Regions from separate parts of the Cellulosimicrobium sp. EB106-03-01-XG111 genome, predicted to be linked through region 2. Evidence: predicted binding sites of a transcription regulator. Region 2 holds the regulator's gene; the other holds the start of a gene.

Region 1 (6,964 bases), on a different contig from region 2:
GCGCGGCGTCCGGATCGAGGTCTTCCCCGAGGGCCTGCCCGACCTCGTCGCGCCGCTGCTGCGCGGGTGGGACGGCGTGACGCGGCACCTCGGCACGGCGCGCGCGGACTGACCGGCGCTACGTCCGGCGGGCGACCACCCGCCACACGATCCCGCCCACCAGCAGGCCCGCGCCCAGCAGCCCGCCGCCGATCGCGACGAACCACAGCACGATCGTGCCGCCGAGCGTCGCGAAGAACGTGCCGAACCGCCAGCCCTCGGTGACGACGAAGGTCGTGCCCGCGGGCGCCGCGCCCTGCGCGACGGACACCGTGCACGTCCCGGACACGGGCGGCGTGACCTCGGCCACCGTCGTCGCCTGGGAGGAGCCCAGGCCGGAGCTTCCGGACACCGACGGGGCGCTCACCGTGAGGTCGCCGTCGGCGCAGGTCACGGTCACGTCCTCGACGTCGAGGAGCGCGCTGTCCGAGGACCCCGCGCGGCCCACCGCCCAGACGCTGTACGGCTGGCCGCCCGTCGCCGCGAGCTCCGCCTCGCCCGGCACGTCGCCCGACGCGAGCGCGGCCGATCCCGGCCGGCCCGCGCCGTCGATCACGCCGGTCGGCAGCGCCCGGACGAACGTCGTCACGCCGAGGACCCCCGCCACGAGCGCGAGCACGAGCAGGACGGCGCCGACGACGATCATCGTCGTCGCGCCGCGCGTGCTGCGCGGGGGCCGGGGCGCGGTCCCGGGGTACGGCGTCCGACCGGGCGCGGGGTAGGGCTGACCGGGGGCGGGCGGGTACGTCACGACGGCGAGGCTAGCAACCGTGGGCGCGGCCGGAGGCCCACCGCGCGGACCGGCGGAGAGGACCGCCGACGTATCATTCCCCTTCGTGACGATCACGATCGGTGTCCTGGCCCTCCAGGGCGACGTGCGCGAGCACCGCGCGGCGCTCGAGGCCGCGGGCGCCCGCACGGTGGGCGTCCGGCGCCCCGAGGAGCTCGCCGCGGTCGACGGGCTCGTCCTCCCGGGCGGCGAGTCGACGACCATCGACAAGCTCCTCCGGATCTTCGAGCTCGACGAGCCGCTGCGCGCGCGCATCGCCGAGGGCCTGCCCGTCTACGGCTCGTGCGCCGGCATGATCCTGCTCGCCGATCGCATCCTCGGCGGGACGGCCGACCAGCGCACCATCGGCGGTCTCGACGTGACGGTCCGGCGCAACGCGTTCGGTCGCCAGGTCGACTCGTTCGAGACCGACCTCGCGTTCCCGGGTCTCGCGCCGTCGGACGACGGGCGCGACGGCGCACCGAGACCGGGCCGGGACGTGGACGCGGTGCACGCCGTGTTCATCCGTGCGCCCTGGGTCGAGGAGGCCGGGCCCGGGGTCGAGGTGCTCGCGCGGATCCCCGAGCACGGCGCACCCGGCATCCCCGCGGCCGCCGCCGGTAGGATCGTCGCAGTCCAGCAGGGATCGCTGCTCGCCACCTCGTTCCACCCGGAGATCTCCGGGGACGCGCGCGTGCACGAGCTGTTCGTCAGAATCGCGAAGGGGTAGGAACGCATGTCAGGGCACTCCAAGTGGGCCACGACCAAGCACAAGAAGGCGGCCATCGACGCCAAGCGCGGCAAGCTCTTCGCGAAGCTCATCAAGAACATCGAGGTCGCGGCGCGCACGGGCGGCGGTGACCCCGCGGGCAACCCGACGCTGTTCGACGCCATCCAGAAGGCGAAGAAGTCGTCGGTCCCCAACGACAACATCGACCGCGCCGTCAAGCGCGGGTCGGGCACGGGCGCCGACGCCGTCGACTACCAGACGATCATGTACGAGGGCTACGGTCCGAACGGCATCGCCGTCCTGGTCGAGTGCCTCACCGACAACAAGAACCGCGCGGCCTCCGAGGTCCGCCTCGCGTTCAGCCGCAACGGCGGCAACCTCGCCGACCCGGGCTCCGTGTCCTACCTCTTCTCGCGCAAGGGCCTCGTCGTCGTGCCGAAGGCGGACGGCGTGACCGAGGACGACGTCATGCTCGCCGCGCTCGAGGCGGGGGCCGAGGAGGTCACCGACTCCGGCGAGGTCATCGAGGTGCTGTCCGAGGCGAGCGACCTCGTCGCCGTGCGCAGCGCCATCCAGGAGGCGGGGATCGAGTACGACTCCGCCGACTCGATCTGGCACCCGTCCATGGAGGTCGAGGTCGACGCCGAGGGCGCGCGCAAGATCCTGCGCCTCATCGACGCGCTCGAGGACAGCGACGACGTGCAGAACGTCTACGCCAACTTCGACGCGTCGGACGAGGTCATGGCGGAGCTCGAGAACGACGACTGATCCCGTCGGTTCGGTCGCCGAGACCGACGGCGTGGTCCCCCTGGGTGGCGGGGCGGGTGAGGTGCGCGCGGTCTACCATCCGCGGCGCTCGTGCCTCGCGCCGCTCCCGCCAGGCCCGCCACGACCGCGCGCACCTCACCCGCCCCGCCGGTATCGGCTCGCCATGGTCTGCGGCCCGCGAGGCGGACGGCTTCCGTGGTCGGGTCGTGGGAGGGTACTGGCGTGCGCGTTCTCGGAGTGGATCCTGGGCTGACCCGGTGCGGTGTCGGGGTGGTGGACTCCGCGCGGGGGCGGCGGGCCGAGCTCGTCGCCGTCGGGGTGATCCGGACGGACCCGGAGCTGAGCGTGGACCTGCGGCTGCTGCGGGTCGCGGAGCGGCTCGACGCATGGCTCGACGAGCACGTGCCCGACGTCGTCGCGGTCGAGCGCGTGTTCGCGCAGCACAACGTCGGGACGGTCATGGGCACCGCGCAGGCCGCGGGGATCGCGATGGTCGGGGCGGCGAAGCGGGGCGTCCCCGTCGCGCTGCACACGCCGTCGGAGGTCAAGGCCGCGGTCACGGGGAGCGGACGCGCCGGCAAGGAGCAGGTCCAGCGCATGGTCGCGAGCATCCTCGGCCTGGCGGAGCCGCCGAAGCCCGCGGACGCGGCGGACGCGCTCGCGCTCGCGATCTGCCACCTGTGGCGCCCGGCGGGCGCCCTGCAGGGTGGCGAGCGGCACGAGCTGACGCCGGCGCAGCGCGCCTGGGCGGCCGCGGAGCACGCGGCGAAGGGACGCCGCGCGCCGCGCTAGAGGCGGCCGTGGCGGTGGTCGCGCCGGTGGTCCGTGTCGGTCGGTCGGCGGGTGGGCGGCCCTTGCTAGAGTGACCGCGGTCGTACGGGTGTTCGACGCGCCCCTCGGCGCGCGGCCCGACGGCGGTCCTCGGGCCGGCGGACCATCGGACCAGGTCGGCGGTGCCGGCCGGGAGAGGAGCCTGCGTGATCGCGTCCCTGAGCGGTGTCGTGGCGAGCGTCCAGCTCGACCGCGCCGTGCTCGAGGTCGGAGGAGTGGGGTACCTCGTCCACGCCACGCCCGCCACGCTCGCCGCCCTGCGCGTCGGGGAGACGGCGCGCCTCGCGACGAGCCTCGTCGTGCGCGAGGACTCGTTCACCCTCTACGGCTTCGCCGACGACGACGAGCGTGCCGTCTTCGAGACCGTCCAGACCGTGAGCGGCGTCGGTCCGCGCCTCGCGCTCGCGATGCTCGCCGTGCACACCCCAGACGGCCTGCGCCGTGCGGTCGCGGGTGCCGACATCGCCGCGCTCGTGCGCGTCCCCGGCATCGGCAACAAGGGTGCGCAGCGCATCGCGCTCGAGCTCGGCGACAAGCTCGGCCCGCCCACGGGCTCCGACGCCCCCGAGGCGGGGTCGACCGCCTCGGCGGCGGCGCGTCCGGACGACCGCCGCGACCAGGTGGTCGAGGCGCTCGTCGGGCTCGGCTGGAACCTCAAGGCCGCGGACGACGCGGTGTCCACCGTGCTCGCCGAGGCGGGCGTCGACGTCGTCGAGGCGCCCGACGTGGCGGGTGCGCTGCGCGCCGCGCTGCGGGTTCTCGGCGGGCCGAGGAGCTGACGATGGCGACCTTCGACCAGGTGGGTCTCGACGACCTCGGCGGGGACGGCACGTTCTCGTCGGAGCGCATCGTCGCGGCGGGCGCGGACGACCTCGAGCGCGCGGCCGAGGCCGCGCTGCGCCCGCGCCGGCTGGAGGAGTTCGTCGGCCAGGCCGTCGTGCGCGACCAGCTGTCGCTCGTGCTCCAGGCGGCGCTCGTGCGGGGGAGCGCGCCCGACCACGTGCTCCTGTCGGGCCCGCCCGGGCTCGGCAAGACGACGCTCGCCATGATCATCGCCGCGGAGCTCGGCACGTCGCTGCGGGTGACGTCCGGGCCCGCGATCCAGCACGCCGGCGACCTCGCGGCGGTGCTGTCCTCGCTCGAGGAGGGCGAGGTCCTGTTCATCGACGAGATCCACCGGCTCGCGCGACCGGCCGAGGAGCTCCTCTACATGGCGATGGAGGACTTCCGCGTCGACGTCGTCGTGGGCAAGGGGGCCGGGGCGAGCGCCATCCCGCTCTCGCTGCCGCCGTTCACGGCGGTCGGTGCGACGACGCGCGCAGGGCTCCTGCCCGCGCCGCTGCGCGACCGGTTCGGCTTCACCGGGCACCTGGACTTCTACTCGGGCGACGAGCTCGAGCGCGTGCTGACGCGCTCGGCCGGCCTGCTCGGCGTCGCGCTCGACCCGGAGGCCGCCCGTGAGATCGCGGGCCGCTCGCGCGGCACGCCCCGCATCGCGAACCGCCTGCTGCGGCGCGTGCGCGACTGGGCGCAGGTGCGGGGCGACGGGACGATGGACCTCGCGGCCGCGCGCGCGGCGCTCGAGGTCTACGAGGTGGACCCGATCGGCCTGGACCGGCTCGACCGGGCGGTGCTCACCGCGCTGTGCACGCGCTTCAACGGCGGTCCCGTGGGCCTGACGACGCTCGCGGTGACGGTGGGCGAGGAGGCGGAGACCGTCGAGACGGTCGCCGAGCCGTACCTCGTGCGCGAGGGCCTGATCGGGCGGACGCCGCGAGGCCGCGTCGCGACCCCGGCCGCCTGGGCGCACCTCGGGCTCACCCCGCCGCGCGAGGGCGGCACGCTCTTCGACGCCTGAGGCGACGCCGGAGGTCACGGGGCCGCCGGAGCGCTCCGTGACGGCGGTCACAGGCTCTCCGCGGGTGGTCCTAGAATGGTCGGGACCCGAGCGGGCGGAACTCCGCGGCGAGACGGCTCGTTGGTGAACCGTGCGCGCACGCCTAGACTGCGCGCAGATCCCGCACAGAACAGGACACGAGACTCCGTCATGGATATCAGCTTCATCCTCATCCTCGCCCTCGCGGCGGGTGCGATGTTCCTCATGACCAGCCGCACCCGCAAGCAGCAGCGCGAGGCCCAGAACTTCCGGGCGACCCTCGCCCCCGGGCAGGAGGTGATGACGGGCTCGGGCATGTTCGGCACGGTCGTCGACGTCGACGACGAGGCCGACGTCATCACCATCGAGTCGACGCCGGGCAACCAGTCCCGGTGGCTGCGCGCCGCGATCGCCAAGCTCGTCGAGCCCCCGGTCGAGGAGACCGAGGAGACGACGGCGGACGACGCGTCCGAGGACGCGGCCGAGTACGGCACCGCCGGCGCCGACGCGGGGACCACCACGAAGGGCGACGTCGACGACCTCGTCGTGCCCGACGACCTCTCCGGTCTGACCGACGACCGGTCGGAGAAGGACCGCGGACGCCGGGACGACGGCACCGACATCAAGTGACCCTATGCCGGTCGCTGCCGCGACCGGCCTGACGCGGTGGGCCGCGAGGCCCACCGCACACGCACGAGAAGAGACGGACAGTTGGCCACCAGCAGCACACGAGCGAGGCCCGTACGGACCCTCGTCACCCTGGGAATCCTCATCGTCGTCCTCTTCGGGTCCCTCTTCGCGGGCACGAAGCTCGACCCGAAGACCGAGGACAACCCGGGCGGGGCGAGCCTCACCCCGGGCCTCGCGCTCGATCTCGAGGGTGGCACGCAGATCATCCTGCGGCCCGTCACCACCGACGGCTCGCAGCCGACGGCCGAGGACATCAACCAGGCGATCAACGTCATCCGCCAGCGCATCGACGCGCAGGGTGTCTCCGAGGCGGAGATCACGAGCCAGGGTCGTAACAACATCGTCGTCGGGATCCCGGGGCAGCCGTCCCAGGAGACGATCGACCTCGTCAGCACCTCGGCCCAGATGCGCTTCCGCCCGGTGCTGTCCGTCGGCATGCCGACGGCGACGCCCGCCGACGAGTCCACCGACCCGGCCGCGGGCGAGGACGCCACGGCCGAGGACGCCCCGGACGCGACGGAGTCCGCGGACGCGGCCACCGACGGCGCGACGGACCCCGCGGCCGAGGACGGCACGGACCCCGCGGCCGAGGACGGCACGGACCCCGCGGCCGACGCAGCGACGGACGCCCCGGCAGACGGCGCCACGACAGACCCGGCGCCGGAGACGACCCGCCCGGAGAACCCGAGCGACCTCGCGCAGATCACGCCAGAGCTGCAGGCGCAGTTCGACGCGCTCGACTGCACGCTCCCCGAGAACCTCGTGGGCGGCGACAGCGGCCCGACCGACAGCGCGTTCGTCTCGTGCGCCGACGACGGCACGGCCAAGTACATCCTGGGCCCGGTCGAGATCGAGGGCACCGACATCTCGAACGCGAGCTCCGGCCTGCGCGTCGGGCAGAACGGCGTCGTCACCAACGAGTGGGTCGTCAACATCGAGTTCGACTCCGAGGGCACCAAGGCCTTCCGTGACGTCACGACGCGTCTCACGTCGCTCCCGTCGCCGCAGAACCAGTTCGCGATGGTCCTCGACGGCCTCGTCATCTCCGCGCCCGTGTCGCAGACGCCGATCCCGGACGGCAAGGCCGAGATCTCGGGCAGCTTCACGCGCGACAGCGCGGCGACCCTCGCGAACCAGCTCAACTTCGGCTCGCTGCCCCTGACGTTCGAGGTGCAGAGCCAGGAGCAGATCTCGGCGACGCTCGGCTCCGAGCAGCTCGAGAAGGGTCTGCTCGCGGGCGCGATCGGCCTGCTGCTGGTCG
Region 2 (6,964 bases):
AGCGCAAGGGCGACGCGTTCGACTCCGAGCTGCGCGGCCTGCCGAACGTCATCCTCACGCCGCACATCGGCGGATCGACGGAGGAGGCGCAGGAGGCGATCGGGCAGTTCGTGTCCGCCAAGCTGCGCGACTACCTCACCACCGGCTCGACGACGCTCAGCGTCAACGTGCCCAACCTCGCGCTCGAGCAGACGACGGGCATCACGCGCATCACGCACCTGCACCGCAACACCCCCGGCGTCCTCGCCGCCGTCAACGCGACGCTCGCCGAGCACGGGACGAACATCGAAGGCCAGCTCCTCGCCACGCGCGGCGAGATCGGCTACGTCGTCACCGACGTCGGCTCGCGCGTGGAGCCGGCCGTCATCGAGGCGCTGGCCGCGATGGAGCAGACGATCGCCCTGCGCATCCTCGACTGACACAGCCCGGGAGACCTTCGCCGCGCCGGTCCGTCCGCACGCGGCGAAGGTCCCCGGTGACCGTGACCTTCGCCGCTGAGCGCCTCTCGCGCGCCGGTGCCACGATGAGGCATGACCGGATACATGCACGACGGGCCGCAGATCCTCGACGCCGACGCGTCGTGGGACCTCGTGGAGGGGACCCACGTCGCACGCCTCGCCGTGAGCGTGCGGGGCGAGCCGGACATCTACCCCGTCACCGTGCTGGTGCACGAGCGCACGCTCGGGTTCCGCACCGTGCCGGGGACCAAGCTCGCGACGCTCGCGACCAACGAGCGGGTCGCGCTTGAGTGGGACCACGTCGACGACGACGGCGCGTGGAGCGTGGTCGTCCGCGGGACCGCCCACCGGAGCCGGACCGAGCACGAGGTGGAAGCGGTCCAGGACGGGGCGGACCCGCTCGTCCCCACCGTCGACGTCCCGACCGAGGAGTGGGTCGTCGTCGAGGCCCGCGAGATCACCGGACGGCGCTTCGCGCGCGCGGAGCCGTAGGGCCCGCAGGTGCCCGGACGTGCGACGTCCGGCCGCCCCCCGAGGGACGACCGGACGTGGGGCACGTGCTCAGCCGGACTTGCGGCGGAACGTGCGCTGGACCGGGCCGACGGTCTCCGAGCCGTGCACGGAGCCCGTGTTCGACTCGCCGTCGGCCGTGCGGTGGCGCGCGGCGTTCTTCCGGTCGAGCGCCTCCCGGAACTTCGCCTTGGCCTCCTCGGTCGGTGCGGTCTCTGCAGCGGGTCGCTGCTGGTCGGACGCCATGGCGGTCTCCTCGTCGACGGGGAACTCGGTGGGGGCACTGCGTTCGGCCCGACGGGTCGGGCACCCCGCCAGCCTCCCCCACCGCGCCGCCCGACGCCACCTGATTTGTCCGCTCGGCCCGTCCGGCCCGACCCACGCCGCGACGCCACCGCGGCCGCCCCGCACGAGCCGTCCGGTAGCGTCGGGGCGTGTCACCCGACCCCACGCCGCAGCCTGCCCCTGCCCGACCCGACGGCGCCGACGACGCCGGTCGCCCTGCGCCGGCACCGGCCGTGCTCCCGCACCGCGCGCTCGGCCGCAGCGGCCTGCGCCTGCCCGAGATCGCACTCGGCCTCTGGCAGAACTTCGGGGTCGCCGACCCGTTCTCGACGCAGCGCGAGATCGTCCTGCACGCCGTCGATCGCGGCGTGACGCACCTCGACCTCGCCAACAACTACGGGCCGCCCGGTGGCGCCGCGGAGGAGTCGCTGGGCCGGCTGCTCGCGCGCGAGCTGCGCCCCGTGCGTGACGAGCTCGTCGTGACGACCAAGGCGGGGTACCGCATGGGTCCCGGGCCGTACGGCGAGGGGGGCTCCCGGAAGTACCTGCTCTCCTCCCTCGACGCCTCGCTGCGCCGGCTCGGCCTCGACCACGTCGACATCTTCTACTCGCACCGCTACGACCCGTCGACCCCGCTCGCCGAGACGATCGGCGCCCTGGGGACGGCGGTCCGCTCGGGGCGCGCGCGCTACGCCGGGATCTCGTCGTACTCGGCCCGGCGCACCCGCGAGGCCCTGCGGGTCGCGGCCGACGTCGGGGTCGAGCTCGTCGTCACCCAGGTCTCCTACTCGATGCTCAACCGGTGGATCGAGGCACCCGACCCGCACGACGAGGCGGGGGCCGACGTGCTCGACGTCGCCGGTGCGGAAGGGCTCGGCGTCGTCGCGTTCTCCCCGCTCGCCCAGGGCATGCTCACGGACCGCTACCTCCACGGGGTCCCGCAGGGCTCGCGCGCGGCGCGCGGCGGTCCGCTGCGCCCGGCGTTCCTCTCCGAGGAGAACCTCGACCGCGTGCGCCACCTGGACGAGCTCGCGCGTGCCCACGGGCGCACCCTCGCGTCCACGGCGATCCTCTGGGCGCTGCGCGACGAGCGCGTGACGTCGGTCCTGCTGGGCGCGAGCTCGACCCGGCAGCTCGACGAGAACCTCGCGGCCCTCGACGCTCCCGCGCTCTCGCCCGAGGAGCTCGCGGCCGTCGACGCGCTCCCCGTGGACACAGGCATCAACATCTGGGCATCACGCTCGAGCGACCTGTAGCCCGCCTGCCGCGTGCGCCCGCCTGCCGCGTGCACCCGTCTGCCGCGCACGCCCGTCTGCCCAGCGCGGCGTCGCGGGGTCCGCGTCGGGGCGCTTCGACGACCCGACGCGCGAGCCCCGGGCGCGTGGCGCGGACAGGGGGGCACGTGGCACGCAGGTGGCGCGGAACGCCATCCGACTGTCAGGCCTGGGGTGCCGCCTCGCGCTCGGTCGCGCCGCCGTCGGCGGCCCCGGCCGCCGCACGCCCGGCCGCCGCCTCACGTTCCTCCCGGTCCACGCGCAGCGACGTGATGGCGCTCTCGAAGTCCTCGAGCGAGTCGAACGCCTGGTAGACGCTCGCGAAGCGGAGGTAGGCGACCTCGTCGAGCTCGCGCAGCGGCCCGAGGATCGCGAGGCCGATCTCGTACGCGTCGAGCTCGGCGCTGCCGCTCGCGCGGATGGTCTCCTCGACGCGTTGCGCGAGGACCGCGAGGTCGTCCTCGTTCACCGGCCGCCCCTGGCAGGCCTTGCGGACGCCGTTGACGATCTTCTCGCGCGAGAAGGGCTCCGTCACGCCGGACCTCTTGACCACCGACAGGCTCGCGGTCTCGATCGTCGTGAAGCGGCGGTTGCACTCCGGGCACTGACGCCGACGACGGATCGAGGCGCCGTCGTCGGACGTGCGGGAGTCGACGACGCGGGAGTCCGCGTGACGGCAGAACGGGCAGTGCATGGCGGGCTCCTCCGCGGGTCGCGCCGACGGGTCGGCGCGACGAACGTATGTCGTCCCGGGCGCGCGGTGCAACACGCCGGACGTCCCGCCCGATCCCGGGCAGCAGAACGGGGGCGGTCGTGGTCGACCGCCCCCGTCGGGACGCCCCCGTCCCCATCTCGCGCGCGACTCGCCTCGCGCGCGGCGACGTGCACAGGAGTCGCGGTGGTCCGCGCACTCCTCGCCTCGTCCGCCCAGCCCCCCAGCCGGCGTGTGAGGTGACACTAACTTAGGCGTACCTAATGCGACGGCGCAACCCTTCGCGCGAGCCTGCTACGCAGCAGCGCCGTGTGCTGCGTCACAGACAGAGGGCCCGCACCCGTGCCCCGTCACCGCTCGCCGACCGGGAGGAGGATCGTCTGACCGGTCTGCACGCCCGACGACGACAGGCCGTTCAGCTCGACGAGCCCGCTGACCACCTCACGCAGGTCCTCGCCCGGGGTCGCGACGCCCTGCGCCAGCTCCCACAGCGTCTCCCCCGAGCTCACGACGTGGACGCGGACCTCGACCGGCTCCCCCGGCCCGCTCGCGACCGCCAGGCCGACGCGCGCGGCGAGCACGAGCACGACCGCCACGAGCAGGACGAGAACCGCCCGACCGCGTCGCGTGATGCGCAGCGGAGCCTCCGCCCGCGCACCCCCCATCGATCCGCCACGTGCGAACCCGGTCGGCGTCGCCATCGCCATCGTGTCCATGTCCCCTCCGTCCCGGCCCGCGGGCCCGATCGCCTTCCCCGGTCGATCGGACCCGCGCGCCCGTCTCGCTCCCGCCCGACCGCTCCGGTCGAACACCTGTACGTAGAACATCTGTACGAAGGTCTATCACGAACGACCCACAGAGTCGAGGCATGCTCGAACAGGTGTTTGATTCGTGTCGCATACTCCCCTAACCTGGGGTCAGGTCGGTTCGCCGGACATGTCCGCTCGGACCCGGAGGAGCGACCGAGGTCCCGGGGTGCACGCCCCGGGGAGGGGAAGCCGCAGGCCCGGCCGGGGCCGGTGGCACGCGACGGACGAGGGCGGAGCGACCATGGCGGGACGAGGCACGGACAGGGCACGGGGGATCGCCGAGGTGCGCGAGCTGCCGGACGGGTCGGCAGGGGGTGACGGGCTCACCCCGCGCCAGCGGCTCGTGCTCGAGACCATCCGCGCGTGCGTCGAGCAGCGGGGCTACCCGCCGAGCATGCGCGAGATCGGCGAGGCCGTCGGGCTCACCAGCCCGTCCTCCGTCAAGCACCAGCTCACGACGCTCGAGCGCAAGGGCTTCCTGCGCCGCGACCCGAACCGCCCGCGCGCGATCGAGGTCGTCCAGCCCGACGACTCCCGCCGTGCCACCCCCCTCGCGCCCGCCGGGGCCGCACCCGAGCCCACGTACGACGAGGCCCACCCCGCGCCGTCGTACGTCCCTGTCGTGGGCCGCATCGCCGCCGGTGGCCCCATCCTCGCGGAGCAGGTCGTGGAGGACGTCTTCCCGCTGCCGCGCCAGCTCGTCGGCGAGGGCGAGCTCTTCCTCCTGCGCGTGCAGGGCGACTCGATGATCGACGCGGCGATCTGCGACGGCGACTGGGTCGTCGTGCGCCGTCAGCCGGTCGCGGAGAACGGCGAGATCGTGGCCGCCATGATCGACGGCGAGGCGACCGTCAAGAGCCTGCGACGCGCGGACGGCCACGTGTGGCTGATGCCGCACAACGCCGCGTACGAGCCGATCCCCGGGGACGACGCCCAGGTGCTGGGGCGCGTCGTCTCCGTCCTGCGCAGCCTCTGAACCGTCCCCGCGCAGCCTGCGCGCGGACCGCGAGCAGGGTCCGGTCAGCACGAGAGCCGGGTGGTCCCTCGACCACCCGGCTCTCGTCGTGCAGGGCCCGACGAGGCCCGCGGGCTCAGATGCCGAAGCGCCGCGCGACCGCGCGCAGCGACTCTGCGGACGAGCGCAGTCCCGCGAGCTCGTCGTCCGCCAGCGGGACCTCGACACGCTCCGTGGCGCCGCGGCGGTCGACGAGCGTCGGGAGCGAGAGGCACACGTCCTCGAGCCCGTAGATGCCGTCGAGGAGGGTGGACACGGGGAGCACCCGGTGCTCGTCGGCGAGCACCGCCTCGATGATCCGGGTGCCCGCGAGCCCGACGGCGTAGTTCGTCGCGCCCTTGCCCTCGATGATCCGGTAGGCCGACTGCACGACCTCGCGCGCGATCTCGTCGCGCACGTCGCCCGTGAGCGGCCCCCGGCCGCCGATGCCCTGCCACTCGAGCAGCGGCGCCCCGCCGATCGTCGCGGAGCTCCAGAGCGGGATCTCGCTGTCGCCGTGCTCCCCGGCGATGTACGCGTGCACGTTCTGCACCGCGACGCCGCAGTGCTGCGCGACGAGGAACCGCAGCCGCGAGGAGTCGAGCACCGTGCCGCTGCCGAAGAGCTGCGTCGGGGGGAGCCCCGAGAACTTGAGCGCCGCGTACGTGACGATGTCGACGGGGTTGGTCACCATGACGTAGACGGCGTCCGGAGCGACCTCCACGAGGCCCGGGAGGATCGTCCGCATGAGCCCGATCGTGCCCTCGGCGAGGTCGAGGCGTGTCTGGCCCGGCTTCTGCTTGGCGCCGGCCGTCACCACGACCACGTCGGCCCCCGCGCACACCGCGACGTCGTCGGACCCCTCGACGCGCGCCATGGGCATGAACTGGATGCCGTGCTGGAGGTCGAGGACCTCGGCCTCGACCTTCGCGCGGTTGACGTCGAGGAGCGCCACGGTGCGCGCCGCGCCGCGCATGAGCGCGGCGTAGGCCAGCGTCGAGCCGACGGCCCCGGCGCCGACGATCGCGAGCTTCGTGGTCCGTGCTCCCCCTCCCGGACCGCCCGCGGTCGCGTCGCCGGTGCCCTGCGGTGACGTGCTCGTCATGTCGCCTCCGTGAAGTCGCTGGAAAGGGCTCAGCCTAGGGCGGCGAGGCGGCGGAGCGCAGCGGTGGCCACGTCGCGGTCGGTCGTCTGCCAGAACCCCGGCATGGACCGCGTGAGGAACGACCCGTAGCGCGCCGTCACGAGCCGCGGGTCCAGGACCGCCACGACGCCGCGGTCGGCCGTGGACCGGACGAGCCGACCGGCGCCCTGGGCGAGCAGGAGGGCCGCGTGCGTCGCGGAGACCTGCATGAACCCGTTGCCGCCCGCGGCCTCGACCGCGCGAGCGCGGGCCGACTTCACCGGGTCGTCCGGGCGCGGGAACGGGATGCGGTCGATGAGCACGAGCTGGCACGACGGCCCGGGCACGTCCACGCCCTGCCACAGCGACAGCGTGCCGAACAGGCACGTCGCCGGGTCCTCCGCGAACTCCCGGACGAGCGTCGGCAGCTGGTCGTCGCCCTGGCACAGGATCGGCACGTCCAGCCGCTCGCGCATCGCCTCCGCTGCGGCCACCGCCGCGCGCCGCGAGGAGAACAGGCCGAGGGTACGTCCGCCGGCTGCCTCGACGAGCGCCGCGATCTCGTCGAGCTGGTGCTCCGTGGACGCCTCCCGGCCAGGCGTCGGCAGGCGCTTCGCGACGTAGAGGATCCCCTGGCGCGGGTAGTCGAACGGGCTCCCGACGTCGAGCCCGCGCCACCGCGGCGCGTCCGTGCTGCCCCCGTCCGCGCCTGCGGTCGGCGCGGGGCCGAGCCCGAACGTGCGCGCGACGGCGTCGAAGCTCCCGCCGAGCGCGAGCGTCGCGGACGTGAAGACTCCGG

What was found. The regulator LexA, encoded in region 2, represses DNA repair genes until DNA is damaged. The targets are predictions, from matches to a motif close to TCGAACANNTGTTCGA.
Region 1: the regulator LexA is predicted to act here: its motif matches at 3,179-3,194, upstream of ruvA (Holliday junction branch migration protein RuvA).

What each region holds. Positions count from the first base shown of each region.
Region 1 covers NZ_JBYTEQ010000003.1:223,241-230,204, reverse strand. Annotated here, with positions in the region: gene AC3WT4_RS05075 (NUDIX hydrolase) at 1-112, shown strand, start outside; gene AC3WT4_RS05070 (hypothetical protein) at 119-790, opposite strand; gene pdxT (pyridoxal 5'-phosphate synthase glutaminase subunit PdxT) at 876-1,538, shown strand; gene AC3WT4_RS05060 (YebC/PmpR family DNA-binding transcriptional regulator) at 1,545-2,306, shown strand; gene ruvC (crossover junction endodeoxyribonuclease RuvC) at 2,529-3,098, shown strand; gene ruvA (Holliday junction branch migration protein RuvA) at 3,284-3,916, shown strand; gene ruvB (Holliday junction branch migration DNA helicase RuvB) at 3,919-4,995, shown strand; gene yajC (preprotein translocase subunit YajC) at 5,185-5,643, shown strand; gene secD (protein translocase subunit SecD) at 5,725-6,964, shown strand, end outside.
Region 2 covers NZ_JBYTEQ010000009.1:103,487-110,450, reverse strand. Annotated here, with positions in the region: gene serA (phosphoglycerate dehydrogenase) at 1-419, shown strand, start outside; gene AC3WT4_RS10055 (pyridoxamine 5'-phosphate oxidase family protein) at 531-950, shown strand; gene AC3WT4_RS10050 (DUF5302 domain-containing protein) at 1,020-1,214, opposite strand; gene AC3WT4_RS10045 (aldo/keto reductase) at 1,487-2,509, shown strand; gene nrdR (transcriptional regulator NrdR) at 2,691-3,221, opposite strand; gene AC3WT4_RS10035 (LysM peptidoglycan-binding domain-containing protein) at 3,590-3,955, opposite strand; gene lexA (transcriptional repressor LexA) at 4,290-5,024, shown strand; gene AC3WT4_RS10025 (L-lactate dehydrogenase) at 5,140-6,147, opposite strand; gene AC3WT4_RS10020 (ATP-dependent DNA helicase) at 6,177-6,964, opposite strand, start outside.